DNA from 4 places in the Brevibacillus sp. HB2.2 genome. Region 3 is predicted to be linked to each of the others. Evidence: riboswitches for the same ligand, from Rfam matches in the RefSeq annotation. Region 3 holds a riboswitch; each other region holds the start of a gene.

Region 1 (8,015 bases), on a different contig from region 3:
CGCAATGTATTGGACAAGGACTCCTGCAAAATACGGAACAAATGATCCTCAATTCCACTCGGCAAGCCTTCGACGTCTTCGATCTCCCAAGTCAGCTGCATGGTATTTTTACGCGTCAGCTCATCTAAAAGTTCCAGAATAGCTTCTTTCAATGACTTGTTTTGTAACGTAGCCGGGCGAAGGTGCAAGAGCAACGCCCTCATCTCTGCTTGTGCAGCTGCTGCCATCTCTTCGACCAATTCAATCTGTTGGGCTGCACGCTGAGGATTTTTTTCTACAAGCCGCTTCATCGCCGCAGTCGTCATGGCGATGGCGAACAGCTGCTGGCTGACTGCGTCATGCAGTTCTCTCGCCAATCTCTGTCGCTCCTCAGTTACTGCTGCATGCTTCAATTGCTCTGCGAGAGCCGCATTGTGGTTCGACAACCGCTGCAAAGATGCTACTTGCTCTTCCCATTGCGAAGCCAAGCGATTGATCTGCCATCCTAATTCGCCGACTTCATCAACGCCCAATTCGGGAACCCGATATGACAGCATCCCGCGTCCAAGCTTCATAGCAGCTTCCCACAGTACACTGAGTCTCTTTTTCAACAAATTGCCGATGATATAGGAAATGATCAATGCCACTAAGACACCTGCCGGCAAAGAAACAACAAAAGCAGCAAGCTGAATCAAGCCCTCTGGATCGGTAGGCAGATTGATGCCTATATATTCTGCCAGCCACTTCACGAGGTTGCGGTCGCTAATTATTTCGTTGTACCACCGATGAATCCCGGGGTGATCTTTCCATAAAAAGTATAGCCAAAAGAAACAAATAAACGCGGCAGTAATTGCACTGACGGCCAGTAACATGCCATAGCGCACGTATTGCCACTGAATACTTGCCAATCGCTGTCGACGCATCCGCCAGTACCTCCTAGATGTACTTGACTTTTATATCGCCGACAAGCAGCGAGATATGCAAGTTTACTTTTTGCAATGCTTCATCATACTGATCAGAACGAATCTTAACACTGCGATTGATACCTCCCTGCCGGTGGCTTAGCACCTCCAGGTCACCAATACTCAAGCCTGCCGTTACCGATACAGGAAGATCGATAGGCACATAAATCGTCACATCGCCTACCCAGCCCTCTACGACAAGAAACGCCTCATCCCGCATCAACACTGCCCGAGAAAGATCAATCACAACATCCCCGATTCCATGCCAGACATGCAAGTAACTCAGTTCAAAACGCCCGGAAGTCAGGTGATAATCCCCAATCAGAGAACTGCGGGAATCTTTTGGCAACATGTCGTCAGGTGATGAAGACATTTTTTCGTGATGAGGAATTTTGCCACCAACATGCTTCCATTTGTTCCAGTTGTCTTGCCAAGGGCGTTCCGCTGTTGAAACGTTCACGTCATTCGGGACACTCGCATCACTAGTCAAAATCGTCTCCGCAGCAGATGGGATCCCACTCTCTCCCAATGGTTGATTCACACGCTGATCTCGTTTGCTGTTCTTGCCCCGAATCAACTGAAAGCCGAAATAAATAAACACGATTGGTACTGCAATCTGGAACAAATCATCAATTCCGACACCGAACCACATATCCGTCGCGATGATGGTCCCAAGAGAGAATAGAATCCCTCCGCCAATCCGATTTTTATTCCCCCACAAACGAAGGCCAAAATAAATAAGCACCATCGGCCACAAATCAAACAGACCGAACGATATGATACCCAAACTGTCTAACAAAAGACCGATTCCCGTAAAAATAATCAGGACACCAGCCAACATTTTGTGTAAACGGGACAGTTTCACAAAAGTCTCCTCTCTCACGCCCCACGCTGATCGTTTTCACTTTGTCCATTACGACATGTATAGATGAATGCAGGCGGAATGTTCAACAGGGTAAAGTCGATCTTGACCCAGGGAAAACGATCCTGCAACTCAGCTTGGAGTTGTAGCGAATATTGGAATGTAATAAATAGGCCCCCTGGCTTCAGTACAGATTGAACTTCGTCCAGAATTGCTGCCCGCAGCTCTTGTGGAAAATTGGCGAATGGCAGACCTGAGATAATGACATCTGCACCTGCAAGGTCCTGCTCCTCCAAGTAAGACCTAAGTTTAGTCGCTTCCTCCCTGATAGCAAGATCGGGAAAACGTGATTGAAGCATAGAGCGAAATTGGGAATCTCGTTCCACGAGCACGTACTGTGTGCCGGGATGCAAGCGCTGATAGATCGTTTGGGTAAATGCCCCTGTACCAGGTCCCAGCTCCAGGATCACATCGGTTGAAGCCCAATCGACGCTTTTCAACATTTGCTCACATAAAAAACGAGAGCTGGGGATGATACTACCGACGCGTCCAGGCTCAGCGATAAACCGCCGCAAAAAGACCAAGAAGTCCTGCAAGAATCGTACCTCCTAGGGGAAAAGCAGCCTGATGTACACAGGCTGCCGAATTGACACAATCTATTCTACACCTTGTCCCCCAGTTCCTGTTGAATTAGGATTGTACTGGTTTGGCTACCGGTGTTTTTACTTCCTTAATGGATGCTTTGATGCTGGCAAGTTCTGCATCGAGATCATCCTTTTCCAGTTCAGACAGAGCGTTCTCCCAAGCGCGGTTCGTTTGGCGCCATTGCCCGCTCATTTGCGCTTCTGCTTCCATGCGCATGACTTTCTCTTCCATGCGAGCGAAGCCACGGCCTGCGGACTGATTGCCGATACCGACAACTGCTTGATTGACTTGCTTTTGTGTACGAGCTACTTGTGCACGTGCCATCAGTGTGAACTTTTTCGCACGCATTTTATAGAACTCTTCCTTCAGCTCAGCCAGCTTCTCGCGCATTTGCGTAGCTGACTCGGATGCTGACAGGTAGAGAGTTTCATATTCCGCTGCACGGCCTTCGTACTGCTTCTTGTCAGCGAGTGCTCGACGAGCCAACTCGTCTTCTCCTTCAGTCAAGGCGAGCTTGACTTGGCGATCACGTTTTTCGATCAAAGCATTGGCTTCGTCCAATTGCTGGCGGAATTTCTTTTCCAGTGCAACCTGACGGGCAACCGCTACTTCAACTTGTCCGATTTCTACTTCCATGTCACGCATATATTGATTCAGCATTACTACCGGATCTTCCATCGAATCCAATGCATCATTTACCGAAGCTACTGTCAGGTCACGCAAACGTTTAAAGATACTCATTATTTTTTCCTCCTCATCATATCACATCATATTGTTCATCCAAAAGACTCTTGCGACATTGGCGTTACTGTGGGCGTCTTCTTACATCTCTCTCCCAAGTGTCCAGCGTATCTTCCTTTAATACTTTTTGGGCCCATTCACGCTCCCAAGCAGGTGGCGCTTGTTTAGGTTCTTGGCTGGGACGCAGTAAGCGATATCCCAGATAAATCACCCCAATGGCCAGAAGCGCGTGAAACAGTAGGTCAAGCTTGCCAATCAACATCAGGAACCCGAATAGGAAGACCAGGATTCCCCAAAATCGTGAACCGGTTTGTCCCATGATCTTTTTGGCACCGTATATCATGATCACGCCGGGAATGATAAACCCGAGCAAGTCTCCGATATCGATACCAACCAGATCGAGAAGAACCAACCCACCGACTAGCAGCAGAACCAGCCCGAGTAGTACTTTGCCAGACCGTTCGCTCATTACTCGCTTACCTCCATTCGTTTTGCATGTGGTGCTTGTGGAACGTTATGCCCTTATTGTAGCCCTCGGTATAGGCTTCCCATAACGGGCGTGCGGTTGGTTTTTCCCTCCGTCCTTGGACGGAGACATTTTCCTGCCTTAATCGGACGAGCTCTCCCGCAAGGCAGGAATAAGCCCACGTCGAAAGGCGGCTTGCACTGTCGAACGAAAACGTTACAGCATTTGACGCTATCTTTGTGACGAATATGTGAATGAACAGATAAAAAGAAGGAAAAAAAGGATTGGCGTAGAATCTTCGTAAGAGTGCGTGTAAAAAAACATCGAAAAATAGCCGAATTCCGCTTAGCGGAAACGGGGGAACCACGTTTTTGGGGTGAATGGTTGCTACTCCTAGCAGCCTAGGGCGTCCTTTCGACCGAACCCTTCAGCTAACCTCGTAGGCTCACGAAGGGAGCAGTTTCTTTTGCGCAAGATGGTTTTATCTTTATTTATGGCTGGATTACTTACTATGGGGGCAGGCGCTGCACAGGCTGCTGAGGAGAATACTCTCCATGAAGTTGTCAGTGACTTGTACGGTACCCCTTACAAATCTTCCGGCTCGTCCAAAAAGGGCTTTGACTGCTCCGGTTTCACGCGCTACGTATTTGATGCGTTAGGTGTAGACCTGCCTCACAATTCTGCTTCCCAGTACGAGTTAGGTACAGAGGTAGACAGAAAAGATTTGCAACCAGGCGATCTCGTATTCTTCAATACGAACGGTCGCAGCATTTCTCACGTGGGTATCTACATCGGAGACGGCACATTCGTGCACTCGGAATCTGGTCGTGGAGTCGTCAACACCAAGTTGAACGATCCATACTACTGGAGCAAGCGTTATGTAGGCGCCAAGCGTCTCAGTGCTCCTGTTCTAGCGAAAGCAGAAACTCCGAATAAGGAAAAAGCGGTGCAAGCTGCATCGTTGCCGGAAAAACCAGCTAAAAAATAGTCATTCGGCAAAATAATAAAAGCCAGGGACACTACGTCTCTGGCTTTTTCTGACGAAATTTAGTACCTGGTCTAAAGAGGTACCCTCACATATTAGAACAACTTAATAACTTACGGGGTTTCTTCCCCTGATAGGGGCAAAGCATGTTATGATAGACAAGACCCATTCTTTGAATGGTATTCCTTATTAATAGAAGTAACTGGGGGTTGTTCCGGTGAAAGATCACATTTTAATTGTCGATGACAATCTGGAGATTATTGAACTGCTAGAAGACATTTTGGAGAACGAGGGCTTCAGCGTTTCCTCTGCTGAAAGCGGAGAAGATGCACTCTCGTTGCTCAGCCAAGGTGAGCGTCCCAACCTGATCCTTTTGGATATTATGATGCCCAACATGAGTGGCTACGAGCTCTGCTCTCAAATTCGCCGTGAGTGGGATTTACCTATACTGTTTCTCAGTGCAAAAGGAAAAGCGGTAGATAAGGTAGTCGGCTTCGAAATCGGCGCAGACGATTACATCACGAAGCCTTTTGATACAGAAGAGCTACTCGCTCGCATTCGTGCCCACCTTCGTCGCTATGAGCGCATTCGCAAGCATACCGAAGAGCAGCCTGAGAAGGAAACAGCCTCTTCTCCAATTACGGTTTTGAAATTCAAGGACTTGGAAATTCATAAAGAAACGTATTCCGTATACGTATGTAACCAAAAGATCGAGCTCTCTACCAAGGAATTCCAACTACTCACCTTCCTCGCAGAAAATGCGGGCATCGTCTTTACAAGAGAGCAAATTTATGACCGTGTTTGGGGATATGGTTATGGCTCGCTCAATACAGTGACGGTCCATATTAAAAACCTCCGTGAGAAGCTGGAAACAGAACGTCAATTCATTAAAACACAATGGGGGACAGGCTACGTTTTTATCGGGGAGAAGCTTTAAATGAGCTTGCGCAATAAAATTTTTCTCTCCTTCATTGCCTTGCTCACACTCAACATTTTGTTGTTTAAATTTGTTTTTCAAGACATTATTGTCGCTCAACTCAAAAATGACCGGCATAATCAGTACCAGGCTGAGAAGGAAGCCGCAGAGAAGGTCATGCTCAATCAACTGCTTCTCGTCAGTAATTTCAAGGACCCAATCGAACGCATGGAGCTTGAGAAGCAGTTGCCAGACGACGTGATGTACCGCATGCTCGTGAAGGATGCCAATGGAAACACTATCTACAGCAAAACATCAAGCGCCTATAATTTAAAAATGCCTTCCCCCTCCTCATCAAGCCGTGGCGATTCTGCTAAGCAAAATGACCTCAAAGTGGTGGCTGAGTACCATTTTCAGCAGGAGCCACCGCGTACAGGGGAGATTGTTGTTTATTTCTACACGGATGATTACGACATGATGGCTACGACAGGGGTTTCCATGATGCTTTGGTTTATTTACGGAAGCATTAGTCTGGTAGGATTGGTTCTGCTCGCTTTGTTCGTTCGCTGGATACTACGGCCGGTTAACGAATTATCGCGCGTCACCCAAGAAATCCAGGAAGGGAAGCGGCTGGTCACATTTACGTATCGATCGCATGATGAATTTGGGCAACTCTTTCGATATTTCGGGGAAATGGTGGATGAGCTTCGCTTAGCGGAAGAAAGACAGGCTGAAATGATTGCTTCGATCGCCCACGACTTCCGTACACCTCTCACCACGATCAAAGGGTATGCCTCATACATCGGCTCTGGTCGCGTGACGGATATGACCAAAATACAGAAACAGATGGGCAAGATCGAGCTAAAAACGACGGACTTGGAAAAGCTGCTGGATGAGCTGCAGGACTTCACCACGCAAAGCTCCGAAGTTCGACTCAGTATTAACCGCATTCATGTCAAAAGCTTCTTGCGAGGAATCATTGAGGACTATTTGCCAAGAATCAAAGAGGCAGGCCTCACGTTTCAATGGAAGCTGCGAATCTCCAATGAACTACACATCGAAGCGGATGAGACTAAGCTGCGCCGTGTCATGGAAAATTTGTTGAACAACGCCATTCACTACAACAAACCGGATGGCTCCATTTACCTTACTTGTGATCAGCGAGAAGGACATGTCCTTTTTACTGTAATCGACAAAGGAGAAGGAATCGCCGCTGAAGACTTGACGAAGATTTTCACCAAGTTTTATCGGGCGGAAAAATCACGAAATCGCAACAGTGGAGGTACAGGCTTAGGCTTAACGATTTGTAAGAGCATCGTCCGGCTTCACGGCGGAGATCTGATGGTAAACAGTGAATTGGGAATGGGAAGCAGTTTCTCCTTCACCATCCCCTTCTTCCACGGGTAGCTTTCTCAAGCTACCCTTACTTTATATAGATTTATTCTCAGTTAATTATTTCTTTATATTTTACTTGTAAAATCATTTTTGTAAGCATGTTGCTTTCAGTGATAAATAACCCCCAGTTCGGTATCTGACACAATCGGCGAAACCGTAGTGATAAGATGCCTCTTTTTTTGCCCCTAACTTCCATTTTTTTCTATCTCTTCTCCAAACGCATCGGCAGTCCGTTCTTGGGACGCAAGGTGACCAACGGCTCGGGCTCCACTGTCTGGTTCGGTTCAGCCAGTCGTAGTCGATATCGCTGTGCAATCGTCGCCAGTAGCAAAGCTGCCTCCATCAAAGCAAAGTTATTCCCAATACAAACACGCGGCCCGCCGCCAAACGGGAAATAAGCATAGGCCGGATTTCTTTTTAAGAGGTCGCTGTCAAAACGCTCTGGAATGAATTCTTCAGCCTGCTCATAATAGCGTGGGTCACGGTGCATGACATATTGGCTCATCATCAGTGTTTCCCCAGGCTTGTACGTGTGACCGCCGATCTCAACCTCATCTACCACTTCCCGGTTAATCGTCCAAGCCGCAGGATAGAGCCTCAGCGTTTCCTGTACTATGAGATTCGTATACTTCAGCTGCGGAAGATCTTCGACTGTCGGCAGCTTATCACACAGCACCGTCGACAGCTCGTCATGTAGCTTTTTCTCCACCTCGGGATGAGTAGCCAGCAAATAGAAAATCCACGACATGGTATTCGCAGTCGTCTCATGGCCAGCTACAAAAATGGTCATGACCTCGTCACGCACCTGCTCGTCTGTCATTCCCTCCCCATCATCCTCATCACGCGCAGCCAAAAGCATTCCCAACAAGTCCTTGTGCTCTTCTCCTTGGCTATTACGCCGCGCTTCGATCAAGGAGTAGATCGTTTTGTCCAGCAGCTCACTCGACTCTAGGAACTCCCGATTGCTTTTAGTAGGTACGGACAACGGAATGTCGATAAACGAGGAGCCTTTGTTTGCCACATATTTCAAACCGACATCGATGGCATGTCCAATCTGATCGGCG
Region 2 (8,015 bases), on a different contig from region 3:
GCTGAGATGGCTGGTATCCACATGTTTGCAACTGGCGGTATCGGTGGGGTACACCGTGAAGGCGAAATCACTTGGGACGTATCTGCTGACCTGACTGAATTGGCGCAAACAGATGTAGCTGTAGTATGCGCAGGTGCGAAATCGATCCTCGATATCGGCCGCACACTCGAATATTTGGAAACGCAAGGTGTACCTGTTGTGGGCTACCGCACGGATGAATTCCCTTCCTTCTTCGCTCGCAAAAGCGGATTTGGCGTAGACATGCGTATCGATACACCAGAAGAAGTCGGTAAGATGATGAACACCAAATGGGATCTGGGGCTCAAAGGCGGTATGATTATCGCGAATCCAGTACCAGAATCTGATGCACTCAACCACGAGGAAATCGAGGCTGTGATCCAAAAGGCACTGGCAGAAGCAAAAGAAAACAACATTGCAGGGAAACAGGTAACGCCATTCATGCTCGATAAAGTGAAAAAGCTGACAGAAGGCAAGAGCTTGGCAACAAATATCGCGCTGGTGAAACACAATGCTGAAGTAGCTGCGAAAATCGCGGTAGCTTATCAGAAAGAAGCGAATCAAGGTAAATAAGAGAGATTCAAGAACAAAATCGGGAAAGAAAAACGAGCCGCTAGAATCGCTTCTAGGGCTCGTTTTTTTATTTTACTCACTCCCACCAATGCTGCATTCCACGGATTCCAACATCCCACAGCTTAGCGTTTCCGGAAACGATAATGGTAATTTCGTTTACCTCGTTAAAAGGCATCTCCCTTAAAGCATCTGCCCCTTGATAGGATTGTTCGTTTAACTGAGATAGTTCTTGTCCATCTACGATGATTTTGGCTTCACCCTTTGAGCCCCCATTGTCAGGAATGCCGAAATAGAAAGAAAGCCAGACATTTTTTTGGTTCCCCAGAATATAGTGGTACGTTTTAGTTGATTCCCCTTCACTGCTATACACGTTCATTTTCGGCTCTATTCGCTCACCTGCTACGGAGAAGCTCGGGAGATTCTCCGTCATAGGTGTAGTTCCTGTCATTTCTTTCATAACCGTTAATGATTGAACGGGGCCTTCTCTTTTTTGGAGGATTTCAGAGACAACCATGACTCCAAATACAAGTACAACAATAGTTAGAGCCGAAGCCATGAGCTTTTTATAAGAAAGGTTTGAAGAAAACCCAACTCGATAGGCAACATAACCAATCGCTGCACCTATTGTATTGGATATCACATCATTTACATCAAAGCTACCAAGATAGGTTAGGGCCTGAACTGTTTCTAGAACGAAAATCGCTAAGACAAACAAGGATATGAACTTCCCAAATCTTACACGATACAACAGGGGAAATAATATTCCAAAAGGGATAAAAGCAGCAACGTTTCCGAAATCAACAATCCATGAATAAGTTAGTTCTGGAAATGTAAGTGGTACTCCTTCTGGAGCAAGGATAAAGGTGTATCCATCTACACTAGTTGCACCGTCGAGCCTGTTAAACGCAAAGAACATAAAAAATAAAATGAATATCGTATAGCATATGGTCCCAACTAAGATGATTTTCCGTGATTTCGTTTCCATCATTTCAATCTCCTTAAAGCCATTTGTGTCTGAATGATTTTACTCTGAATGAATACGTAAGTCATTGGCTGTTAGTCACTTGAAGCCCATTTAGAAAAAAATTGAAAAAAGCACTTGATATACCCTAAGGGGGTATTGTATAGTAAAGGTGTGATCAGGAAACAACGTTAGGGAAACGATACGATAAAATATACCCCAGAAGGGTATTTGGAGGGATTATAATGAGTGCCAAAACAGCAGAGGCAACAGTCGCAATCTCAGGGATGACTTGCGCAGCTTGTGCACTGCGCATCGAAAAGGGCTTGGGAAAAATGGAGGGAGTGGAGACCGCCAACGTCAATCTGGCTTTGGAAAAATCCACAGTGGTGTTCGATCCAACGAAAACGAACATCGACGACATCCGCTCCAAAATTGAATCGCTCGGCTATGGCGTCGTCTCTGACAAGGTGGAGCTAAACATCTCGGGAATGACATGTGCGGCTTGCTCCACACGGATCGAAAAAGGCTTGAACAAAACAGCTGGGGTTTTGAAGGCAAATGTGAACCTGGCGATGGAAACAGCCACTGTCGAGTACGATTCCTCACAGGTAAGTGTGACGGACCTTATTCAAAAGGTAGAGAAGCTAGGGTATCAGGCGACTCGCAAGGAAGATGGAAAAGAAGAAGAAAAAGTAGACCGTCGCCAGGAAGAAATCAAACGGCAGACTCGCAAGTTCTGGATTTCCGCGATTCTGTCGCTCCCACTGCTCTGGTCGATGGTGAGCCATTTTTCCTTCACTTCGTTTATCTGGCTGCCTGAAAGCTTGATGAATCCGTGGGTACAGCTCGCATTGGCAACACCGGTACAATTCATCATCGGAGCACAGTTTTACGTGGGAGCTTTCAAAGCCCTTCGCAACAAGAGTGCCAACATGGATGTGTTGGTTGCTCTCGGTACCTCGGCAGCATATTTCTATAGTTTATGGGTCGCGATCAACTCCATCGGTGCTCATGGTGGACACATGCTGGAGCTGTACTTTGAGACCAGTGCGGTACTGATCACGTTGATCGTTTTGGGTAAACTGTTTGAGATGAAAGCAAAGGGACGTTCTTCGGAAGCGATCCGCAAGCTGATGGGCTTGCAAGCAAAAACAGCAGTAGTAGTACGAGATGGCGTCGAAATGACCATTCCTGTAGAAGAAGTGAGACTAGGCGACGTCGTTCACGTGAAGCCAGGCGACAAAGTACCTGTCGATGGCATCGTCATGGAAGGGCAGTCCGCAGTAGATGAGTCCATGCTGACTGGCGAAAGTATTCCGGTGGATAAAGCTGCAGGCGATACCGTCATCGGAGCCACCTTGAACAAAAACGGCTTTTTGAAGGTCCAGGCAACCAAAGTCGGAAAAGAAACGGCTCTGGCGCAAATCATTAAAGTAGTGGAAGAAGCACAAGGAACAAAAGCACCGATTCAGCGTGTAGCTGACAGCATTTCCGGGATTTTTGTCCCAATCGTAGTAGGGATTGCTATTCTTACCTTCTTGATCTGGTACTTCTTCGTTATACCTGGCAACTTCGGTGAGGCTTTGGAAAAAGCAATTGCCGTACTCGTAATCGCTTGCCCATGCGCCCTCGGTTTGGCAACACCGACCTCAATCATGGCGGGCTCTGGACGCGCAGCTGAGCTGGGTATCCTGTTCAAAGGCGGGGAGCATCTGGAGACGGCTCACCACTTGGATACGATCGTCCTCGATAAAACAGGGACTGTAACCAAAGGCGAGCCAGAACTGACAGACGTCATCGCCATTGGTATCGAAGAACAAGAATTGCTCTCTCTGGTTGGTGCCGCTGAGAAAAACTCCGAGCACCCATTGGCTCAAGCTATCGTTCGCGGAATTGCGGATAAAGGAATTACCTTGGCTGATACAGGTTCTTTTGAAGCCATTCCTGGTTTCGGTATTCAGGCCACCGTCTCCGGCAAAGAAGTACTCGTCGGTACCCGCCGTTTGCTGGAAAAACATCAAATTTCGTACCAAGCAGTGTCTGATACCATGCTGGCACTGGAGCGCTCCGGTAAAACGGCGATGCTCGCAGTCGTCGAAGGCAAGCTCGCTGGCTTGATTGCTGTAGCGGATACGATCAAACCAACCTCCAAGCAAGCGGTTCAGCGCATGAAAGCAATGGGATTGACTGTGATCATGATGACCGGTGACAACCGTCAAACCGCCGAGGCCATTGCCCGTGAAGCAGGAATCGATCACGTCATCGCGGAAGTCCTGCCTGAAGGCAAAGCCGCAGAAGTGAAAAAACTGCAAGAGCAAGGCAAAAAAGTCGCGATGGTCGGCGATGGTATCAACGATGCTCCTGCACTCGCTACCGCTGACGTCGGTATGGCAATCGGTACAGGTACTGATGTGGCGATGGAAGCAGCTGATATTACCCTGATGCGCGGCGAACTGACTAGTGTCGCAGACGCCATCGAGATGAGTAAGCTCACCATCCGCAACATCAAGCAAAACCTGTTCTGGGCATTGGCCTATAACACCTTGGGCATCCCAATTGCCGCAATCGGCTTGCTCGCTCCATGGCTTGCCGGTGCCGCAATGGCCTTCAGCTCCGTATCCGTCGTACTCAACGCACTGAGACTGCAACGAGTGAAGCTGTAACAACAGTAACAAGCGGCTTTGTCCGCCTTACCTATACAACATAAAATGCAAGGAGAGATTGATCATGACAAATATCACATTGAACGTAGAAGGCATGTCTTGCAACAAATGCGTAGCGCGCATCGAGAATACATTGAAAGATCTGGGTGCAGAAGGCAAAGTAAACCTGGCTGAAAAAAAGGTTGAGGTTTCCTATAACGAGAGCAACTTGACTCTCGATGCAGTAAAAGAAGCAATTGAAGACCAAGGCTACGACGTCGTTTAATCATCGGACCTTTGAAAAAGCTCCCCCCTGATTCATTGAGGCGGGAGCTTTTTGGTGTTGAGGTAAAAGTAGCCCATTTCCAGTCTACGCTTCGACCTACGCCCCGCAAGGGGTTAGACTGTTCGCTCCGAAATGAATGTCAGGAGCGCTCCAAAAGTAGAGTTTCGAGGATGTAATCTCAGAGGTTGAAGCTGACGACAACCCCCGCCATTCATTTCTCCGCTGGGGTGGGCTCCAGAGGCGCTAGGACTGGAAATGTTCTTCTTCCCAAGCGGCTATTGTTTACATCTTGAAAGCATCATTCAAAAAGTCTTTAAAAAAGCGTAGAACCTCAACAGCTCGTAGAGGAAACAGGAGAAATAAGCGAAGATCTTTGGACACACCTACCGAGGCGTAGTGAAAAAAAGCGAAACTGCCTTTAGCGTCCACCTCTGAGCCACATCCTGATGAGACTACTTTGGACGCGGTTTCGCTTTTTTTCACGGAGCCGGGCACCCCATGCTCCCGCGCAGGGGTTCCAAGAATCTGAGCGTTTTCTCCTGTTTCCTCCCCACCACAACAGCGAGTAAACGGCACCAAACATCTTGATTTTATGAGCAACGAACAGCTAATCCAATCCGACTCATAAAGAAAGCCGTAATCCGGTTAAAACCATGCTAAACGAACGTTCACAATAACTGGAAGCGAGCGTATAATTCAAATCACAATCACGCTTCAATAAGAAACAACACATACGGCCTAGTTCCGATATTCTCGGAAGCGGGGGAACCAATCTTTTGGGGTTAATCCTGAGTGATCAGGAGGGATGAGGAAATGTCTTCTCTGCCATCCTACCCGTCAGCTAACCTCGTCGGCCAAAGCAGGGAAGGTCATGGATGGATAAAGTCTAGGCATTTTATGCGCAACAAGGGGATTCCTTGCGGGCGTGTGATAGGCCGATACAGGCTTTTTCTTTGGGACCTTTGTTCTGGAGAAAAAGGATGGATCGGTCTATTTTTTTATGAAAATATCGACGAGCAGCTTACGCGATACAGTCGTGAAGGAAATGGTGTGGATCGCTGGGAGGCAGTCGGTACGACATAAACCGCTGACAATCGAAATCAGGAAGACAGAGTACAGGGAGTCCTGACAATGGACGCCAGGTATTCCGTAAGCCTGCGGATTTTCTACACGAGTAAAAATCAAGCGTGCCTGCTTGGGTTTGCTGGAGTGTGGAAGCTTCGCGGGCTTTTTCCATTTACGAAAAAACGAAGGATGAGGGATATCATGTCCAAAATGAAAGTCCATCAACTTACAAAAGTGTTCGGCAAGCAGCCCGAGCTGGCCTTGAAGCTGCTGGCGGAAGGACGTACAAAAGAACAAATTTACAAGCAAACCAGCCAGTCCATCGGTGTCAATCAGGTCAGCTTTGAAGTCGAGGAAGGCGAAATCTTCGTCATCATGGGCCTATCCGGCAGCGGCAAATCAACCTTAATCCGACTGTGTAATCGACTGATTGACCCAACGAGCGGAAGCATCGAGATCGATGGGGAAGAGATCGTGGCCATGAAGGCGACAGCTTTGCGCGAGGTGCGGAGGAAGAAGCTCGGGATGGTTTTCCAAAACTTCGCCCTGTTTCCACAGCGGACGGTACGGGAAAACGTGGAGTTTGGTTTGGAGATTCAGCAAGTACCACCAGGGCTCCGACAAGAAAAAGCACGGGAAGCGCTCGCGCTCGTTGGATTGACGGAGTGGGAAAATGCGTACCCAAATCAATTGAGCGGAGGGATGCGTCAACGAGTCGGATTGGCGCGGGCATTGGCTAATAATCCAGATATTCTCTTGATGGACGAAGCGTTCAGTGCACTGGACCCGCTCATTCGAAAAGATATGCAGGATGAACTGCTGGAGCTTCAGATGACGATGAAAAAGACGATCCTGTTCATTACGCATGACTTGCATGAGGCGTTGCGACTGGGCGACCGAATTGCCTTTATGAAAGACGGGCAGATCATTCAAATCGGCCGCCCAGAAGAAATCCTGGCAGATCCCGCGGATGAATTTGTACGGAAGTTCGTGGAGGATGCCGACCTGTCCAGGGTGCTCGTTGCTGAAAATGTGATGAAACGGGCAGAAGCAATCACCCCTGACAAAGGGGCGCGAGTGGCGCTGCAACTGATGATGGATAACGGCGTGTCCAGCCTGTACGTCGTGGACAAAAAGCGCACACTGCTCGGATTGATTACGGCGTATGACGTATCACTCGCGATCAGTACGGGAGATTCGCTGGAGGCAATCATGAAAACCGACCTCCCTACCGTTTCGCCTGACGCACGTCTGCACAGCTTGTTCCCGATGATGGCAGACCTGCATGTCCCGATTGCGGTAGTGGGCGAGCAGCAGCGTTTGTTGGGTGTCATCGTAAAAGGAGCGGTGCTAGGCGGGCTGGTAGGCAAAGTCAATGTACAAGAGCATCAGAGAGCAGAGGTGATGAGTGATGGACGTCGTGCCTAAGCTACCGATTGGCGGTTGGATGGAAGGGTTCGTGGAGGTGCTGGGCCAGTACAAAGGGGTATTGTTTGATCCGGTGGCTATCGTCATTTCCACGATGGTGACTTACTGTTCTACGGTTTTGGCAGAGATACCTTCGCTGATTCTCATCTTGCTGCTGGGGGCCGCTGCGTGGGTTTTTGCAGGGAGAGCGTCCATGGTCTTTACGGTTGTTGGACTTTCTCTCATCCACAACTTGGGGTACTGGGATGAAACGATGGAGACATTGGGACTCGTCCTCACTGCTACCATGATTTCGATCGCTATCGGGATTCCGGTGGGCATTCTTTGCGCGAGACACGATACGTTTCGCAATCTAGTTACGCCAGTACTGGATTTGATGCAGACGATGCCAGCGTTCGTATATTTAATTCCCGCGATCTTTTTCTTCGGCTTGGGCGAGGTGCCGGGAGTCATTGCCTCCGTTATTTTTGCTTTGCCGCCAATCGTGCGTCTCACGAACTTAGGCATACGCCAGGTCCCAGCAGAAATGGAGGAAGCGGCGGACGCCTTTGGCGCAACTGGGTGGCAAAAGCTCGTGAAAGTGCAGCTGCCGTATGCGAAATCGACGATCTTGGCGGGCGTCAATCAGTGCATCATGCTCGCCCTGTCGATGGTGGTCATAGCGGCTATGATCGGGGCGAAAGGCTTGGGTGCAGATGTGTATCGTGCCGTATCGCAAGTGGATATAGGAAGAGGATTCGAGGCGGGGCTATCCATCGTGATCATCGCTATCGTCTTGGATCGGCTTACCCAACATGCAGGAAAAAAGGAGAGAAATACATGATGAACAAAATGATTCCAGCTATATTGGCAGTCATGATGGGAGCAACAGCTTGGCTCGCAGGCTGCTCTAGTCAAAACACAAACACACAAATACCGACAGCAACGGTGGTCGGTCCTATTGCTTCTGAGACGTCGGACAACGCGTTAGGAGAAAAGCTCGACTACAAAATCATCGGAATCGACGCAGGAGCAGGCTCGATGGTAAAGACTGAGGAAG
Region 3 (8,015 bases):
GACAAGGTAAAAACAAGCGTCGACCTACGACCTGTGCTATCACTAAAAGCAAGAGTTGTGCAGGTGAAACAGGTGGAAAAAGGAGCACCCGTGGGCTACGGACGCGCCCACATAGCGCAGAAGGAAAGTAAGATTGCCATCGTATCTATCGGATATGCAGATGGGGTTCCGCGCATGCTGTCACAAGTGGGGGCTACCTGCTTGATTAGAGGAAAAAGGCGACCGATTATTGGCTTTGTCTGCATGGATCAGCTCATTGTAGATATTTCAGATATGGAAGAGGTGCAAAGAGGGGAGGTTGTGACCTTTATTGGCAGAGATCAAGAGGAGGAGATCACTGCCGAGGAAATGGCCCAATCGTGTAAAACCATTACGAACGAGCTGGTAAGCCGTTTGGGAGAACGGGTTAAAAGAGTCTATCATGATTGATCTTTGGACGAAAACGAGTATAGGGAGTGGTTCATTTTTTCCATGGCGAAGGGGAGACATAGCTTTCGTTTCAAAATGCTTGGGCTTCTTGGGTTTGGCATGCTTCTGGCCGGTATCGTAACCTATCTGCTCTATAAAGTGCTCCAGTTTTACTATCGGGTGGGGGTTAAGTACGAAGATCCACTCACCCAGGTGCGCTATTTCATCAGGGAGATGGGGGATATCAATTTCTTTTTGATTGTCTTTGCTCCCATTGCGATCTTGTTTTTCTATCTCCTGACCAAACGGTATGCTGGCTACTTTCGGGAGATTTCTACGGGCATTCATTATCTCGCGAGTGGAGACTTTACGCGGCATGTCCATATTCCATCCAATGATGAGTTTGCAGAAATCGCCAAGGACATCAATCTAGCAAGCGAAATGCTACAAAAGGCGGTAGAAAGAGGGGATTTCGCCGAAAGCAGCAAGGATCAGCTTGTTTTGAATCTGGCGCATGATTTGCGTACACCACTGACATCTGTTCTGGGTTATCTCGATCTCATTTTGCAAGATGAGCAGATGACACAAGAACAGATGCGGCATTATGTGACAATTGCTTTTACCAAGTCGCATCGATTGGAAAAGCTGATTGATGAGCTATTCGAAATTACGAGAATGAATTACGGCATGGTTACCATCGAGCAAAAGGTCATTGATTTGAGCGAATTGCTTGTCCAGTTAAATGAGGAGATGTATCCTTCCTTTGAGAAAAATGAGCTCGTCGCGCGGTGTACGGTTGCTGCCCAATTAGTGATCGTGGGAGATGGGGAGCTTTTGGCGCGCGTATTTGAGAACATTCTGACCAACGCGATACGCTACGGGGGCGATGGTCAATTTGTCGATTTGAACGCTTATCGCGAGGGCGATGAAGTGGTTGTGCAAATCATGAATTACGGCGACCAGATACCTGAGGAGGCGCTGCCGCATATTTTTGAAATGTTTTTTACAGGCGACAAAGCGCGAACGCATCAAGGGGGAGGAACAGGACTCGGCTTGTTTATTGCAAAAAATATCGTCGAGAAGCATCGGGGAACGATTTCTGTCCAAAGTGATTTGATTCGTACGTGTTTTGAGGTCAGGCTGCCGTACGGATGAAATGATGGCAAAAATAAAAAATGGAGACGCTTCAATGTCTCCATTTTTTTATTGCATAATTCATAGAGATTACAAAACCTGGTAGAATATTCCTATAACGAAATGAATTAACTTTGGGGGAGTTATGAATAAATACACATGGACATTGATAGGTGCGGTAATTGTTGCTGGAATATCATTGGCTACTTGGGCTGGGGCCATTAACCAAGGGGATAAGGAAGCGCTAAACGCATATAAAAAGATGGAACAGGCACGTAACCAAGGGAATGAATCCTTAAGCAAATTGAGTAGTAATGTAACCCTTTCGGATTTTTCAATTCAGGGAGCTGTTTTACCAGAAGCGGATAAAATACGTAAATACAACGATACGAATATGCAAGGACTACTATCTTCAACGGATGAAAAACTTTCCTTCATTATGGAAGGGGATGAAGTAAAAGGTATAGTTTTAGCAACAGATACAGAGCCAATCATGGCTGGTGGTGAAAAAAGTGGCCCTGAATTGTTTGACCTTTACGAGAACATGAAAAATACACTCGGGGAAGATGTAAACATTACGTACTTTAGTTATGCAGGTGGGTTTATCTTCGTTGCAACTGATAGGGAAGGTGAGGAAAGCTTGTGGCTCGATCGACGTGCTTCTACTTTTTTAGAACTTCCTTCGCACAGGCAACTCAAATCTGAAGAAGTTGTAGAAAAAATTCGAGAAGGTGCGGAATCGGTGGATGAAGAAAAGAATTGACAATATCTGAAAAAAAACAAGAAAGCCGGGTCCCCGCTAGAGGACTCGGCATTTATATCCAATTTCATTATCCGATGAATTCTTGTACCCAGTATCCATTCACAAAGCCTACACCGATTTTGGTGAAGGAAGGATTCATGATGTTCTGACGGTGTCCTTCACTGTTCATCCATTGGTTCATGACTTCCTCAGCGGTGCGTTGACCCATGGCGATGTTCTCACCCGCGGTCATAGAAGATACTCCGAATTGTTTCATCATGTCAAATGGAGAGCCATACGTAGGGCTTGTATGGTCAAAGTAGTTGTTGTTGGACATATCAGCCGCTTTTGCTTGTGCAACTTTGTTCAGGGAAGCATCCAGTTCCACTGGCTTCAGACCTGCTTTTGCACGCTCTTGGTTTACCAAATCAGTTACTTGCTTCCCAACAGAGGAAGCATCCACTTGTTGGTTAGCTTGTTTTACTGGCTGTTGAGCTGGCTGCTGTTGATTCGCTGGTGCTGCGTAAGGTGCTTGCATTTGCGGTTGGACAGGTTGCATATATGGTTGATATCCGTATTGCGGACATGTGGTAGCGGCAGAAGCTGTGTTAGAAAAGCCGGAGAGAACAAATCCCAATCCTAATGTAGCAATTGCAACAGTACCAAGGCGTTTCATATTCACATCGTCTCCTTTTTTTGGCCTACGAGGTTAGTTGACGGATTCGGATTGAGGAAACAACCCTACGCACTTTGGCGATTCACCCCATGCAGATCTCTCATCTGCAAGTAAAAAAGCTCCCCCGCACTTCCATTCAAGAGGAAGTTTCGGCTGTTTTGTCTGGCATGACCTAGAATAACAGAGATTCACCGGTGAAAGAAACTCGTAAAATTTGGTAGGATTAATGGGAATATCTCTTGTTTTATTGAGAGGGTGGAGTTGGACACTCACCAATCCTAGACCAGGCCAGACTAACACTTTATTTTCTCTGAACAATAGAAAATGGGCTAGGGAACTCATTCCCTAACCCATTTTTTCATTCATTTCGTTTAAATCAAATTCTCCGGGTTCAAGCCTTCCAGCTCTGGCAACACAAAGCGCCCATCTTTTCTAATAAGCACATCGTCAAACCAGATTTCGCCGCCGCCGTATTCAGGGCGTTGGATTTGGACCAAGTCCCAGTGAACGGAGGAGCGGTTTCCGTTGTCTGCTACTGTGTAAGCATTCCCTGGCGTGAAGTGGAAGCTGCCCGCGATTTTTTCGTCAAACAGGATGTCCAGCATCGGGTGGAGGATGTGCGGGTTGAAGCCGATCGCGAATTCTCCGATATAACGTGCGCCCTCGTCCGTGTCGAGGATGTCGTTCAATGCTTTAGTATTGGAGCTGGTCGCTTCCACGATTTTGCCTTCTTTGAAAGTGAACTGAACATCATTGAAGGTAATGCCGTTGTAGATCGATGCCGCGTTGTAGAAAATCGTTCCTTCCACGGAATCACGTACAGGAGCGGTGTATACTTCGCCATCCGGGATATTGCGTTTGCCGTCACACTTGATGGCATTGATTCCTTTAATGGAGAAGCGCAGGTCCGTTTTTGGGCCGACGATGCGTACACGATCGGTGCGCTCCATCAGCTCTTTCAACGGAGTCATGGCAGCGGACATTTTCGCGTAGTCCAGATTGCAGACGGAGAAGTAGAAGTCCTCAAAGCTCTCGAGACTCATTTTGGACAGCTGTGCCATCGACTTGTTTGGGTAGCGCAGTACAACCCAGCGTTTGTTCGGAACGCGCTCGTTCGTATGTACAGGTTGATACAGGACACGAGCGTAAATGCCCATTTTGTCGTCCGGTACGTCGGCATACTCGTTGATGTTGTCGTAGGCGCGGATGGCGATGTAAGCGTCCATGTCCTTCATCCGGTCATACTCGTATTTTGCCATCAGAGCCATATGTTCTTCGCTCGTGCCTTGATAGAGTGCACGCATGACTTCCTGGTCTTTTAAGGTGACCAAAGGCAGAGCCCCAACTGCAAATGATTCACGCACAAGTGCACGAACGAGTTCAGGTTGCAGGCCTGTATTTTCGATCAGAACTTTTTCGCCTTTTTGCAAATGGAGTGAGTAACGGACGAGACGGCTTGCCAGTTCATTAATGCGTGGATCTGCCATGGTGGTAACCTCCGTAGTAAAATAATTTTGATTAATGATTAATTTGTATTATTACATAACTGAGCGTAGGCTCGCCAGTGTGTTTGATGCTTCCATTACAGGCAAGCCTCGTAGATCGCGATTACATCGGATTCATTCAATTTTCGTGAGCTAGGCAGATACCCGATTCCGCGTCCGCCAATGCGAACGGCTTCCTCAGCCATTTGGGCCAGTGATTGTTTGGTCACACCGAAGTCAGACAGACGTTCTGTGATCCCCATACGCTCATACCAACGGCGAACGGCATCAATCGTTGCTTGTGCTGCTTCGTCCTCGTTCTCCACCGTAACGCCAAAACAATGACGTCCCATACGGGCTAGTCTCTCGGGACGATCTAGCAATATCACCTGTTCGAAATACGGAAGGGACAGGATCGCCAGTCCACGACCGTGAGCCATATCGTAGATTCCGCTCAGCGGATGTTCAATTCCGTGCAAAGGCATGCCAGCACCGCGACCGCCAGCAGCGAAGGGACTGATGCCCAATGTGCTCGCCCATAAAAGGGTGGATCGTGCTTCTGCGTTGTCTGGTTGCTGGATCGCTGTGATGGAGTGCTCGACGACGAGGCGAATGAGTGTTTCGGAAATCCCGTCCTGAACGTGGGTCCCTTCCGCGCTGATCAAATAGTTTTCAAACAGATGGGAAAAGATATCGGCGCAAGACTCTGCTGTGACGCGAGCCGGAACGGTAAAGGTGACAGACGGATCGAGAATGGCAATCTTCGGGTAAAGTGCTGGACCGTTGATCGAAGATTTTTCATGCGTGTCCCAATGAGTCAGGACGCTGATATGGTTTGCTTCCGAACCAGTAGCGGCTACTGTCGGGACGGTCATGATCGGCAGTGCTTCCTGAACGGGTACCAGTAATTGACCAGAACCGCTCGGATTTCCCCGCATGTAATCGTAAATCGGGCGTCCGGAAACGGCTGCTGCCGCAATCGCTTTGGAGGCATCCATTACGGAGCCGCCACCGATAGCCAGAATGAAGTCACACTGATGCTCACGCGCAAGCGCAGCTCCGGCATCAACCGTTGCCGTACGCGGATTCGGTTCGATTTTGTCAAAAACAAGATACGCCACTTGAGCTTCCTGCAACAGAGCCTTGGCGCGGTCCAAAAGTCCTGTACGTTTGGCAGCATTGCCGCCTGTAACGAGCAATGCTTTTTGGCCTAATGATTTTGCTTCTTGGCCCAAACGTTCCAGTTCGCCTATGCCAAAGTAAATTTTGGTAGGAAAAGACACTTCAAATGGAAACATCTGAAATTCCTTCTTTCACGTATTGGTTATACCACTGACAAGTTTATCTTGAACCCTCCCTCCACCTACGCTACTGCTTGGAGGTGGGGGATTCTTGGGTAGTCACTTCTACCGAAGTGAAATGCGCCAAGCTATCCCTGTCGTCCCGACAGTTAAGTTGTGAGACACAACAAACGAAGTCCTTCTCGCTCAATATTGATCGCGGCATTCTCGTCACGGTCATGCTGTGTCCCGCAGTTCGAACATGTCCATTCTCGCAAGTTCAGATTCTTGACATCTTTACTGCGGTTCCCGCAGTTTGGTGTGGAGCAAAGTTGGCTGGAAGGAAATTGTTTACCGACAAAGGAGAGTGTTCGTCCATACCATTCGGCTTTGTATGTCAACATGGCGCGAAAAGTGGACCATGACGCATCGGCAATACTTTTGGCCAGCTTTTGATTTTTGATCAGGTGGTTTACTTGCAAATCCTCCAAACAGATCACTTTGTTTTCGTGAATCAGTCGGGTGGACAGTTTATGCAGGAAGTCGTTTCGGGTGTTGGCTACTTTTTCATGCAAGATGGCTACTATTCTTCTCGCTTTTTCGTAATTTTTCCCGCCTTTTTGCCTATGTGAAAGTTTCCTTTGCCATTGGTTCAGTTTCTTTTCATACAGAAGAAAGTACTTGGGATTCCTGATCTTTTCCACAGTGGAAAACGTAGCAAAATCTTTGAGACCCAGGTCAATACCAATGGTTTTCTCTTTTCCAACAGGAATATACGGAGAGTAAGGTACCTCACAAAGCACCGAAACAGAATATTTCCCGCTTGGATTCCGTCTAACCGTTGCATTTAGAATCCGCCCTTCTACCTCTCTGGATTTTGCAAATGTCACCCAGCCAAGCTTCGGCAGTTTGATTTGATTACCGTCGATTCTGATGTTTCCATTCGTATGTTTCGTAGTGTATGACTGGACTCTATTCTTCTTACTTTTAAAACATGGGACTTCATTTTGTTTCTTGAAAAATCGTGAGAAAGCATCTGCGAGGTTGTCGAGGGAAGATTGAAGGGCTGTGCTGTCTACTTCTTGGAGCCAAGGCTGTTCCTTTTTTAACTGCGGTAGTTGAGCAGAACAAGAATGGTAGGTTAACCCCTTGCCTGTTTGTTTGTAGGTTTCGTTCCAACGTGCCAGAAATCGATTGAACACAAATCGACTGCAACCCAATGTTTTCTCGATGAGTACTGCTTGTTCATGATTGGGAAAAATGCGAAACTGAAACGATTTTTTACGTAGCATCATGATTCACCTCCTCCCATGAAAAGTTTACCACAAAAGGAACGTACGTTCTACGAAAGATTGGGGAACAACCAAAAAGCAGAGGTCCTTCCTTCGTAGCGCCGATTCATCCCCCACTTTCGCCAAGCTATGCAAGGCTTAGAAGTGGGAGTCTTCTCGGCTGTTATAATAAAGCTAGTATGAAGGGTATGTAAACGAATGTTAAAGAATGTAGGTGTGAAAATATAATGTAAATCCCGAACATTTGTCGAAGTCTATTCCAGCATTTTTCGTTGATAAATGCGTATGTTTGTGTTTTAATGTAGTTGAAACGTTCGTGAATTAACCAAAACTCAACCTTTTTGACTGGGAAGGTGACTCCTACGGTGGAAAAACAGGAACAACTCTACGAAGGTAAGGCGAAACGTATTTATCGGACATCTTTGCCTGATCAGTACTGGGTAGAGTACAAAGACGACGCAACAGCATTTAATGGAGAGAAACGGGCGCAAATCACCGGAAAAGGTGAGCTGAACAACCGCATTACGGCAATCTTTTTCACCATGCTGAAGGAGCGGGGCATCGACAACCATTTTGTCCGTCTGCTGTCCGCCACAGAGCAAGTTGTTCGCAAAGTGGAGATTATCCCTTTGGAGGTAGTCGTTCGCAATATCGCAGCAGGCTCATTGGCCAAGCGTCTTGGCATGGAAGAAGGAACTGTGCTTCCGCAGCCCGTTGTCGAGTTTTACTACAAGGATGACGCACTGGGAGATCCATTGGTGAATGCCTCCCATATCAAAGTGTTGGGGATTGCAAGCGAGAGTGACCAGGCGACATTGGAGCGCATGGGTCTTGCTGTAAACGAGGTCCTCGTGCCTTACCTGCGCGAGCGCAACATTACCTTGGTCGATTTCAAACTGGAATTCGGAAAAACAGCGGACGGGGAGATTCTCCTCGCCGATGAAATATCCCCGGATACATGCCGTTTCTGGGATTCGGTAACGAATGAAAAGCTCGACA
Region 4 (8,015 bases), on a different contig from region 3:
ATGAGGGATTCTTTATGCGAAAAGACTAAATCGCTTCGTACGCAAAATCATCGTTAAGTACTGGAACTGCGCCACTCTGATTCCACTGCGCTGCAAGTTCGACATCTTCCGGGTACCCCATGCTGATCAGTTCTTGGCCAGAAGCACATTTCTGCAAGTAAGCAGGAAGATGATCTTGAGCCGATCGAAAGGCTGCCACTGCTATTTCGGCCTCTGGTGACAATCGATGCCCCTCCAATTCATGAAGCAGCGCACCTGCCGCAATCATATCTTCAATAGCAGGACGCAATGCTCCATTTCCCCACCGTTCACCGCAAGCAATGACGGTTACGGTTCCATTCTGCTGCTGTATGTATCTGGCCACAGATGGCGCGTTTCGCAAGCACGCAGCGATTACCTTCGCACCTGTTTTCTTCGCCAACACGGTACAGGTCGATCCGTTTGGCGAGGGTAATACGATTTTACTTCCCATTGGAACCGCTTTCAAACAGGCAGGTGAAAGGGAGATTGGTTCTCCGCGTTTTCCAGCGAGCAACGCTGCTTTTTGTTTGGCGAATGCTACGGTTGACTCATCCTTTACCTGATAAGGATAGACGATACCTCTTCGTCCCGTTACGATATCGACACACGTGCTGAAGGAGAGCACATCGATAATGACGATCATATCCGATGCTGCCCCGACCTGTTCTACCCCTTCGTATCCCCAATCAAATCGAGCTGTATAGTCAAGTTGTTTGCATACAGTTCTATCTCCCAAACCCTCCACCATCCTCTATCAAAAATAGGTACTCGTCCCCTTACGTTCGCCGTTACGAATTAAGACAAGAAGCAATATCGTATTATTGTCCCACTAGATTACACAAGAATGGAGTGAACATGGATGTCTGAAATCGAATACGACGACGATCAAGGTAATTCGGAAAAAAGAAATCACAAACGCCCAAGAAGAAATACTGTGAGAACGACCGGTATTTTGCAAAACAACCTCGCCCGTGCTCTCACCGCTCACCTCGACCTGGTAAATCTGAACACAGAACCGGTTGAAGTACGTGTGCAAGTATTAAACTGGGGTAACGCAGTTACGCAAACGAATCCAGTTAGCACCTTGCTTGACATCACGCAATTTATCCCTGCGAATACTCGAACTGCTTTCAATGCGCTGATCCCCGCTTCTTTCCACTATGAAGTCCGCCTTACCGTAGCAGAAAACAACAGAAATGTCCTTCTCACCACTTATGGCCGTACTACTATCGGCGGCGGTCAAGTTGTTGGTCTTACCGTTCTTGACAGTCAATTCCAAACTGTCGAAATCGAAACTTGTATTTAACTATCTTGCAGGAAGAAAATGAGGAATTATGGTGGGACGCCATAGTTCCTTTTTTTATCCATTCGCATGCAGGAAAAGGCGCTTGGGACGATCACAACGCCTTTTTGCTTCTACGACCACGACAAAAAAAGAAACTGCCCTCGAAAGGACAGTTTCTTTGAAAAGGAGACTTACAGTTTTACTACGTTCTCAGCTTGTGGGCCACGGTTGCCTTGAACGATGTTGAATTGAACTTTTTGACCTTCGTCCAAAGTTTTGAAACCGTCACCTTGGATTGCGCTGAAGTGTACGAATACATCGTCTCCGCCTTCTACTTGAATGAAACCGAAACCTTTTTCTGCGTTAAACCATTTTACTGTTCCGTTCGTTTGCATCTAAAAAACCTCCAAAAATTCAATTTGAATATGCTAGTCATATTTACCGAAGCAAATAAAGCTCACATATCATGAAGAAATACCAGATCATGTGCGATGATACGCCTTCATGATATGTGAATTTTACTTATTCAGCAAATATGCGAATGTCATAGGACGGAACTGCAAAATAAAAAACTAAACCTTTTGAAAACCTAAAACAATGAAAGCCCTTCCTCTCTTCCATCCTTGCGGCTCCGATGACCGCGCCAGTGTGAATCGGGGATTCAAAAATGTTATCCATCAGCATACAAACACCTCGATGAATGATTAGGTATCAATTTTTCAAGTAGCAACCTCATTCTACCATGGTTGTCCAAAAAAAGCAACCGTTCACCCTTATTCTGGACGAAGCGGGACTCTGATACAATAGGATTGGGAGGGATTACATTGCAAAATCATATTTTGACAACCATTCAATTATCCGAAATGCTTGAAAAGAAAGTGCCCGTACTTTTATTGGACGTACGCGACGCCGAGAAATTTGTTTCCGGCAGCCTCGTTCACGAAAACGCATCGACGCAAAACGTCCCCTATCTTCTTATGAAAGAACAGGACAAGCCGCTTGATGAAGAAACCGAAAAACTCGCGCAAAATGTGCAAATCGTTACCTTATGTACAACAGGTAACAAAGCTCAAAAAGCTGCGGCTCTCCTTCGTGAGCATGGTTTCCATGCAAATGCATTGGAAGGCGGCTTAACTGCCTGGAAGGAACAATTAAACGAAACGAAATGAGCCTAATTTATCAACGATTCAAGCTATTTGCCATATATTACTCCTTTATTTCGATTGGGATTGTCTGATATCGTTGTTCATGCCAAACGAAATAAGCCGAGACTTCCTCTTTGAAAAGGAAGTGCGGGGGACTTTTTTGTGGATGAGCTATTCCACATTGGGGTGAATCGCCGAACTGGCGTAGGGTTGTTTCCTCAATCCGAATCCGACAACTAACCTCGTAGGCAAAAAAAAGGAGAGATTTGTTTTATGAAACGTTTTGGTTCTGTTACAATCGCGATGACTCTTGGTCTGGGCTTGGCTTTGACAGGGTTTGCTTCTTCTGCTTCCGCAGCATCTAACTGCCCATTGAAGAACGGACAATTCCAATTCAATGTGGGTCAAAATATGGGACAATTCCAAAAAGCACCAAATGCTCAACAGTTCTTTAACTTTTTCCAAAAGCAAGGCTTTGTTCCTGGCCAGCCACAAGCAGTACAGCTGATGCAACCTGTTAAGCAAGGACAAGCTACACCTGTACAACAACCATGCCCGTATCAACCAGGATCTTTCCAACAAGCACCCGTACAACAAGCGCCAGTACAACAAACACCAGCACAACCAGTACAAACAGCACCAGCACAACCTACCAATAATGTCACTGAGCCTGCCGCTCCAGTAAATCAAGCGGATCAAGCTAAGACGGGGGATTTTGCGAAACAAGTCGCGGATTTGGTAAACCAAGAACGTGCAAAAGCAGGTCTCAAGCCTGTTCAAATGGATGCAACACTGTCCAAAGTAGCTTTGGCTAAAGCACAAGATATGTCTGCTAACAACTATTTTGACCACAACAGCCCAACGTACGGTTCCCCATTTGACATGATGAAGCAGTATGGCATTCAATACTCGACTGCAGGTGAGAATATCGCCATGGGTCAACAGAGTCCGCAAGAAGTCATGCAACAATGGATGAACAGTGAAGGCCACCGCCAAAACATTATGAACCCTGACTTCACAAAAATTGGTGTAGGCTTCACAAATGGCTACTGGGTACAAGAATTTATCGGGTAACACGCTTTGCACGAAACGAAAAGCCGGTGTCTCTTAATCGAGACCCGGCTTTTTCGTGTAGACATTAATCCGGCTGTGTTTCAGAAGCCTGTTTTTTGGGGGTACAGCAGCTTTCCTGCTCATCTAGCAAAGCAACGTCCTTTTGATTCATTTCTTGCTTGGTTGGGTAAGCAGATACTTGCTGCAGCTCGGCATTGACATCAGACGATTGTTTCATCCGTATGGCCCCCTCGCCGTTTTTGGTGGTACATCCCTAGTATGCACGCGGCTCTAAACGACTCATTCCTAAGGAACACTGGAAGCACATGCAAATGAACCTATCTGCTAATAATATGTTCAAGGTCTTTTAAAGCAGCCGCTGCTGCCGCAACAGGATCTGATTTTCCTCCAACGACCAATAAATCCCCCATGACATCTGTTTCTACCCGGATGGCTTTTGTCGTACCTGATACGGATGCAAACGGATGGGTAATATCCACCGCACACAGCTCAACTGCTACAGAAACCGTACCATTCGCTTCCTTTTGAATCGTTCCGATCAGCTTGGGAATCTTCGTATGCTTTTTCCACGTCTCGATTTGTAACGAGGTTATTTCGCGAATACTTGCGCGTTCGATATCGGTTAGATTTACTTGCCCGCCAAAAGCAGCGTTTGCCAGGATCGTGAGCTTCGAAGCTGTATCCCAACCATCGATATCGTAGGAGGGATCCGGTTCGGCAATCCCCATCTTCTGAGCGAGCTCGACTGCTGCTGTACAGGTGAGCCCCTCTTCCATCATTTTTGTGAGCACGAAGTTCGTCGTTCCCGTAAAAATACCTTCGACTCGTTTTACTTCACAGCCTGCCAAGTTATACTGCAAAAGATCGATCGTCGGCAGAGCTGCTGCTGTTGCCCCACTAATTTTCAACGCGGTACCATGTTTTTTGGCAAGAGCGGCCAAACCAGCATAATCAACAACAAGCGCACCTTTTGAAATCGCGATCGCATGCATGGCATTCTCCAATGCATACCGAATATAAGTCAGACCAGGTCCCCCCTCTTTTTCAGATGGACCTGCCTCGATGAGTACGTCTGCTTGAACTGATTTGATAAATTCCAACGCGTTCCAAGATGCGTTCCCTGCTTGTTTTGTATGAGCATAGTCTGCCCATTTCCCTGAATCGATTCCGTTCTCATCATAGAGGCCGGAAGTTGAACGAACGATTCCCACGAGTCTGACATCCGCTTCATATAGCTCGCGGTACCGCTCCCGTCGCTGTTCCACCAGTCTGGCTACCTGCTGTCCTACTGTTCCGAAGCCTGTCACCATAATATTCCAACGTTTCATGAGTCAATCTCCTTGCTATTTATGCTCCGTTTATTTCCACCATTTTTTTCTATTTTTATCTTGTATCCGGTGTAAATCCTTGCGATTCAATTTCTTTCCTGTTTTTGCCGAGTAGAGCTCTTCCGTATGATCAATAAACAATATTCCTTCCAAATGGTCCATCTCGTGCTGAATACACCGAGCAAGGAAATCTTCGGCTTCGATTGTCTTTGTTTCTCCTTGGCGGTTCAGCGTCTGGACTTTGACATAATTCGCCCGACGAACGATTCCGAAAACACCTGGTATCGAAAGACAAGCTTCTTGCCCTACCTGCTCACCTGATTTTTCCATCAACACCGGATTGATTAGTTCAATCAAGCCGCTGCCGCAATCCATGACAACCAAACGCTTCGGGATACCAATCTGGATCGCAGACAAGCCTGCTCGACCTTTCGCAGCGTAAATGGTTTGGGCCATATCATCCAATATCTTTTCAACCTGCGGAGTAATGGATTGTACTCTTTTTGACGTTTCACGCAAGATAGGGTCCCCCAGGCGAACGATCATGCGTTCAGCCATTTCATTCTCCCTCCCGCATTACTCTGTTTTCGATTTCAAGGTAGCAAATCAGGTCCTCGCTGTCAAAAAGAACCTCGCAAAATCTGAAATATCCCTTTAGGCAAGGGTGACAAATGCATGTAGATACGCTATCTTTATTGGTAAAGATAGATGTTTGTATATGAAAAGGGAGGCTACCATGCATTCATTGGCATCAACGCTGAACGAAACCATCCAACGAGAAAACCCGCACGTGTATGAAATGCTGTCCGATATCGCCAAGCTGATCTATTTCCCAAAAGAGGGGATTCTCAGCCAATCGGCAGAAGCGAAAGCAAAAGCGAAAAAGTACAACGCAACCATCGGGATTGCACTGGAAAACGGTCAACCGATGCACCTTAAGGTCATCCAAGATAACCTGTCAGCTTACCAGCCAAAAGACATTTACGAGTATGCGCCCCCAGCTGGAAAGCCTGAGCTGCGTGCAGCATGGCGTAAAAAAATGATCGAGGAACAGCCTTCACTGGCTAATCATACGTTCAGTAATCCTATCGTTACAAACGCTTTGACGCATGGCCTGAGCATCGTGTCGGACCTGTTCGCTGACAGCGGCGACAGTGTCATCATCCCGGACAAAAACTGGGAAAACTACGAGCTTACTTTTTCGATCCGCCGTGGTGCGGAAATGGTCTATTACCCATTATATAACGACGAGATGAAATTTAATGCTGCTGCTTTGCGCGATGCCATTCTCGCACAAAAAGACAAAGGCAAAGCCATCGTCGTACTCAACTTCCCGAATAACCCAACAGGCTATACACCAGGCCCAGAGGAAGGAAAACAAATCATCGCTGCGCTCAAAGAAGGCGCAGAGGCTGGAATCAACATTGTTGCGGTCACAGATGACGCGTACTTCGGCTTGTTCTTCGAAGATTCGATGCACGAATCTCTCTTCGCTGGCCTGTGCGATGTTCACCCTCGCATTCTGCCTGTAAAAGTAGATGGAGCTACCAAAGAGGATTACGTATGGGGCTTCCGCGTTGGCTTCATTACGTATGCATCCCCGTCCAGCGACTTGCTCAGCGCTTTGGAGCAGAAGACAATGGGAATCATCCGCGCGACTCTTTCCAGCGGATCACATCCTTCCCAAACGTTTGTCCTGCAAGCAATCACCGCACCGGAGTACAAAGCACAGAAGCAGGAGAAATTTGATATCATGAAAGGCCGCGCCAACCGCACCAAGGAAGTGCTCGACAGCGGTAAATACGATGATGTGTGGACCTACTATCCATTCAACTCTGGCTACTTCATGTGCCTCAAGCTAAAGACTGTCGAAGCAGAAACATTACGCCAGCACTTGCTGGAACAGTATGGCGTGGGTACGATCGCTCTCGGTCAAACCGATTTGCGCATTGCCTTCTCTTGCATTGAAGAAGAAAACATTGCGGACTTGTTCGAATTAGTCTACAGCGGTGTGAAAGATTTGGAAAATGCATTGACCAAATAACAAGCTCTCTTGCAAAAGCGTCTTGACCTCGTGTCAGGGCGCTTTCGTTTTCCTTTATAAAAAAGACCCGGATACCCACGAAATAAAAATGCGAGGGTTTCCGAGACCTTATCATCAAGCTATTTCCATTCGCTTTCCATCGACGAACGTATACGACGAGGCTGCTGTGTACCGATAAAAATGGAGGCAAGCACTAGGATCATCCCCACCCCATGCAACCAAGTAAATGCTTCATTCAAGAAAAAGACAGCCACGAGAGCAGCACTTATCGGCATCATTCCGGTGAACAAGCCCGCTTTGGATGCCTCCACCTTCTCCACCCCTTTGTACCAGAGAAAGAAGGATAAGACACTGGCCGTAAACGCATAGTACACAAGAAGCCACCAGACATTTGCAGGTACGGCACTCCAATCAAACCGCAAGCTTTCCCAGATCGCAAACGGAAGAAACAAGACAAAGCTGATGACATTAATCGCAGCCGTCATTTGAAAAGGCGTTATTTTCCCAGACAGTCTTTTGGCGAAAATCGTGAAAAGCGCTTCGCTGACGACTGCAAAAAATACGAACAAATTGCCAAGCATGCTTACCCAGTTTTGCTCCACTCCGCTTCCTGTGAACGTAATGAAGCCGATGCCGCCTACGGAAAGACTGATCGCCACTAAGCTATTGGCGTGTAATTTTTCTTTGAGAATCCAGAACGAAAACAAAGCGATGCAGGCAGGTACTGTACTCGTAATGATACCCGCGGCAGTAGCAGTCGTCCACTGAACGCCGTACAGCATGCAAATACTAAACAGAAACACGCCGAAAAACGACTGCCAGAATAGCACCTTACCTTCCTCACGGCTCCAAGACGTTTTCCATTCTCCACGCATAGCGAGCAACGGCAATAGGATGACGATCGCTAGCAAAAAGCGCAGCTCCGAAAACAAAAACACGGGAACATGGGAAACAATTTCTTTCCCGATGGAGATGTTGCTTCCAACCAAGGCCATAGCCATGGCTAACTGTATGTAAGCGAACAGCATGACGACCCGCTTCCCCCTTCAACCTCCTACCATTCTCTGCATCTGGCCAAACTGCCTGCGATTATCCTGCGTTTTGCCATTCTTTTTGAG

The links. Region 3 has a riboswitch for cyclic di-AMP ahead of HP401_RS34780 (CAP domain-containing protein). Riboswitches for the same ligand answer to the same signal wherever they lie in the genome.
Region 1: another riboswitch for cyclic di-AMP. It lies ahead of HP401_RS16815 (C40 family peptidase); the one in region 3 lies ahead of HP401_RS34780 (CAP domain-containing protein).
Region 2: another riboswitch for cyclic di-AMP. It lies ahead of HP401_RS30855 (quaternary amine ABC transporter ATP-binding protein); the one in region 3 lies ahead of HP401_RS34780 (CAP domain-containing protein).
Region 4: another riboswitch for cyclic di-AMP. It lies ahead of HP401_RS30545 (CAP domain-containing protein); the one in region 3 lies ahead of HP401_RS34780 (CAP domain-containing protein).

The regions. Positions count from the first base shown of each region.
Region 1 is NZ_JABSUV010000021.1:93,703-101,717, reverse strand. It holds gene HP401_RS16840 (HAMP domain-containing sensor histidine kinase) at 1-902, opposite strand, end outside; gene liaF (cell wall-active antibiotics response protein LiaF) at 916-1,806, opposite strand; gene HP401_RS16830 (class I SAM-dependent methyltransferase) at 1,821-2,399, opposite strand; gene HP401_RS16825 (PspA/IM30 family protein) at 2,494-3,189, opposite strand; gene HP401_RS16820 (LiaF transmembrane domain-containing protein) at 3,254-3,658, opposite strand; cyclic di-AMP (ydaO/yuaA leader) riboswitch at 3,978-4,117, shown strand; gene HP401_RS16815 (C40 family peptidase) at 4,122-4,643, shown strand; gene HP401_RS16810 (response regulator transcription factor) at 4,858-5,577, shown strand; gene HP401_RS16805 (sensor histidine kinase) at 5,578-6,963, shown strand; gene HP401_RS16800 (cytochrome P450) at 7,154-8,015, opposite strand, start outside.
Region 2 is NZ_JABSUV010000027.1:20,814-28,828, forward strand. It holds gene HP401_RS30835 (pseudouridine-5'-phosphate glycosidase) at 1-591, shown strand, start outside; gene HP401_RS30840 (VanZ family protein) at 668-1,579, opposite strand; gene HP401_RS30845 (heavy metal translocating P-type ATPase) at 1,798-4,218, shown strand; gene HP401_RS30850 (cation transporter) at 4,283-4,483, shown strand; cyclic di-AMP (ydaO/yuaA leader) riboswitch at 5,209-5,355, shown strand; gene HP401_RS30855 (quaternary amine ABC transporter ATP-binding protein) at 5,750-6,976, shown strand; gene HP401_RS30860 (ABC transporter permease) at 6,960-7,799, shown strand; gene HP401_RS30865 (glycine betaine ABC transporter substrate-binding protein) at 7,796-8,015, shown strand, end outside.
Region 3 is NZ_JABSUV010000052.1:23,065-31,079, forward strand. It holds gene vanT (serine racemase VanT catalytic subunit) at 1-429, shown strand, start outside; gene HP401_RS34770 (sensor histidine kinase) at 472-1,563, shown strand; gene HP401_RS34775 (hypothetical protein) at 1,688-2,305, shown strand; gene HP401_RS34780 (CAP domain-containing protein) at 2,373-2,960, opposite strand; cyclic di-AMP (ydaO/yuaA leader) riboswitch at 2,968-3,125, opposite strand; gene HP401_RS34785 (aminopeptidase) at 3,332-4,447, opposite strand; gene HP401_RS34790 (iron-containing alcohol dehydrogenase) at 4,543-5,742, opposite strand; gene tnpB (IS200/IS605 family element RNA-guided endonuclease TnpB) at 5,895-7,019, opposite strand; gene purC (phosphoribosylaminoimidazolesuccinocarboxamide synthase) at 7,382-8,015, shown strand, end outside.
Region 4 is NZ_JABSUV010000025.1:65,208-73,222, reverse strand. It holds gene HP401_RS30565 (2-phosphosulfolactate phosphatase) at 26-766, opposite strand; gene HP401_RS30560 (hypothetical protein) at 881-1,327, shown strand; gene HP401_RS30555 (cold-shock protein) at 1,498-1,701, opposite strand; gene HP401_RS30550 (rhodanese-like domain-containing protein) at 2,131-2,475, shown strand; cyclic di-AMP (ydaO/yuaA leader) riboswitch at 2,560-2,717, shown strand; gene HP401_RS30545 (CAP domain-containing protein) at 2,725-3,525, shown strand; gene HP401_RS30540 (hypothetical protein) at 3,590-3,742, opposite strand; gene HP401_RS30535 (homoserine dehydrogenase) at 3,843-4,853, opposite strand; gene def (peptide deformylase) at 4,884-5,411, opposite strand; gene HP401_RS30525 (aminotransferase class I/II-fold pyridoxal phosphate-dependent enzyme) at 5,590-6,897, shown strand; gene HP401_RS30520 (DMT family transporter) at 7,017-7,925, opposite strand; gene HP401_RS30515 (acyltransferase) at 7,987-8,015, opposite strand, start outside.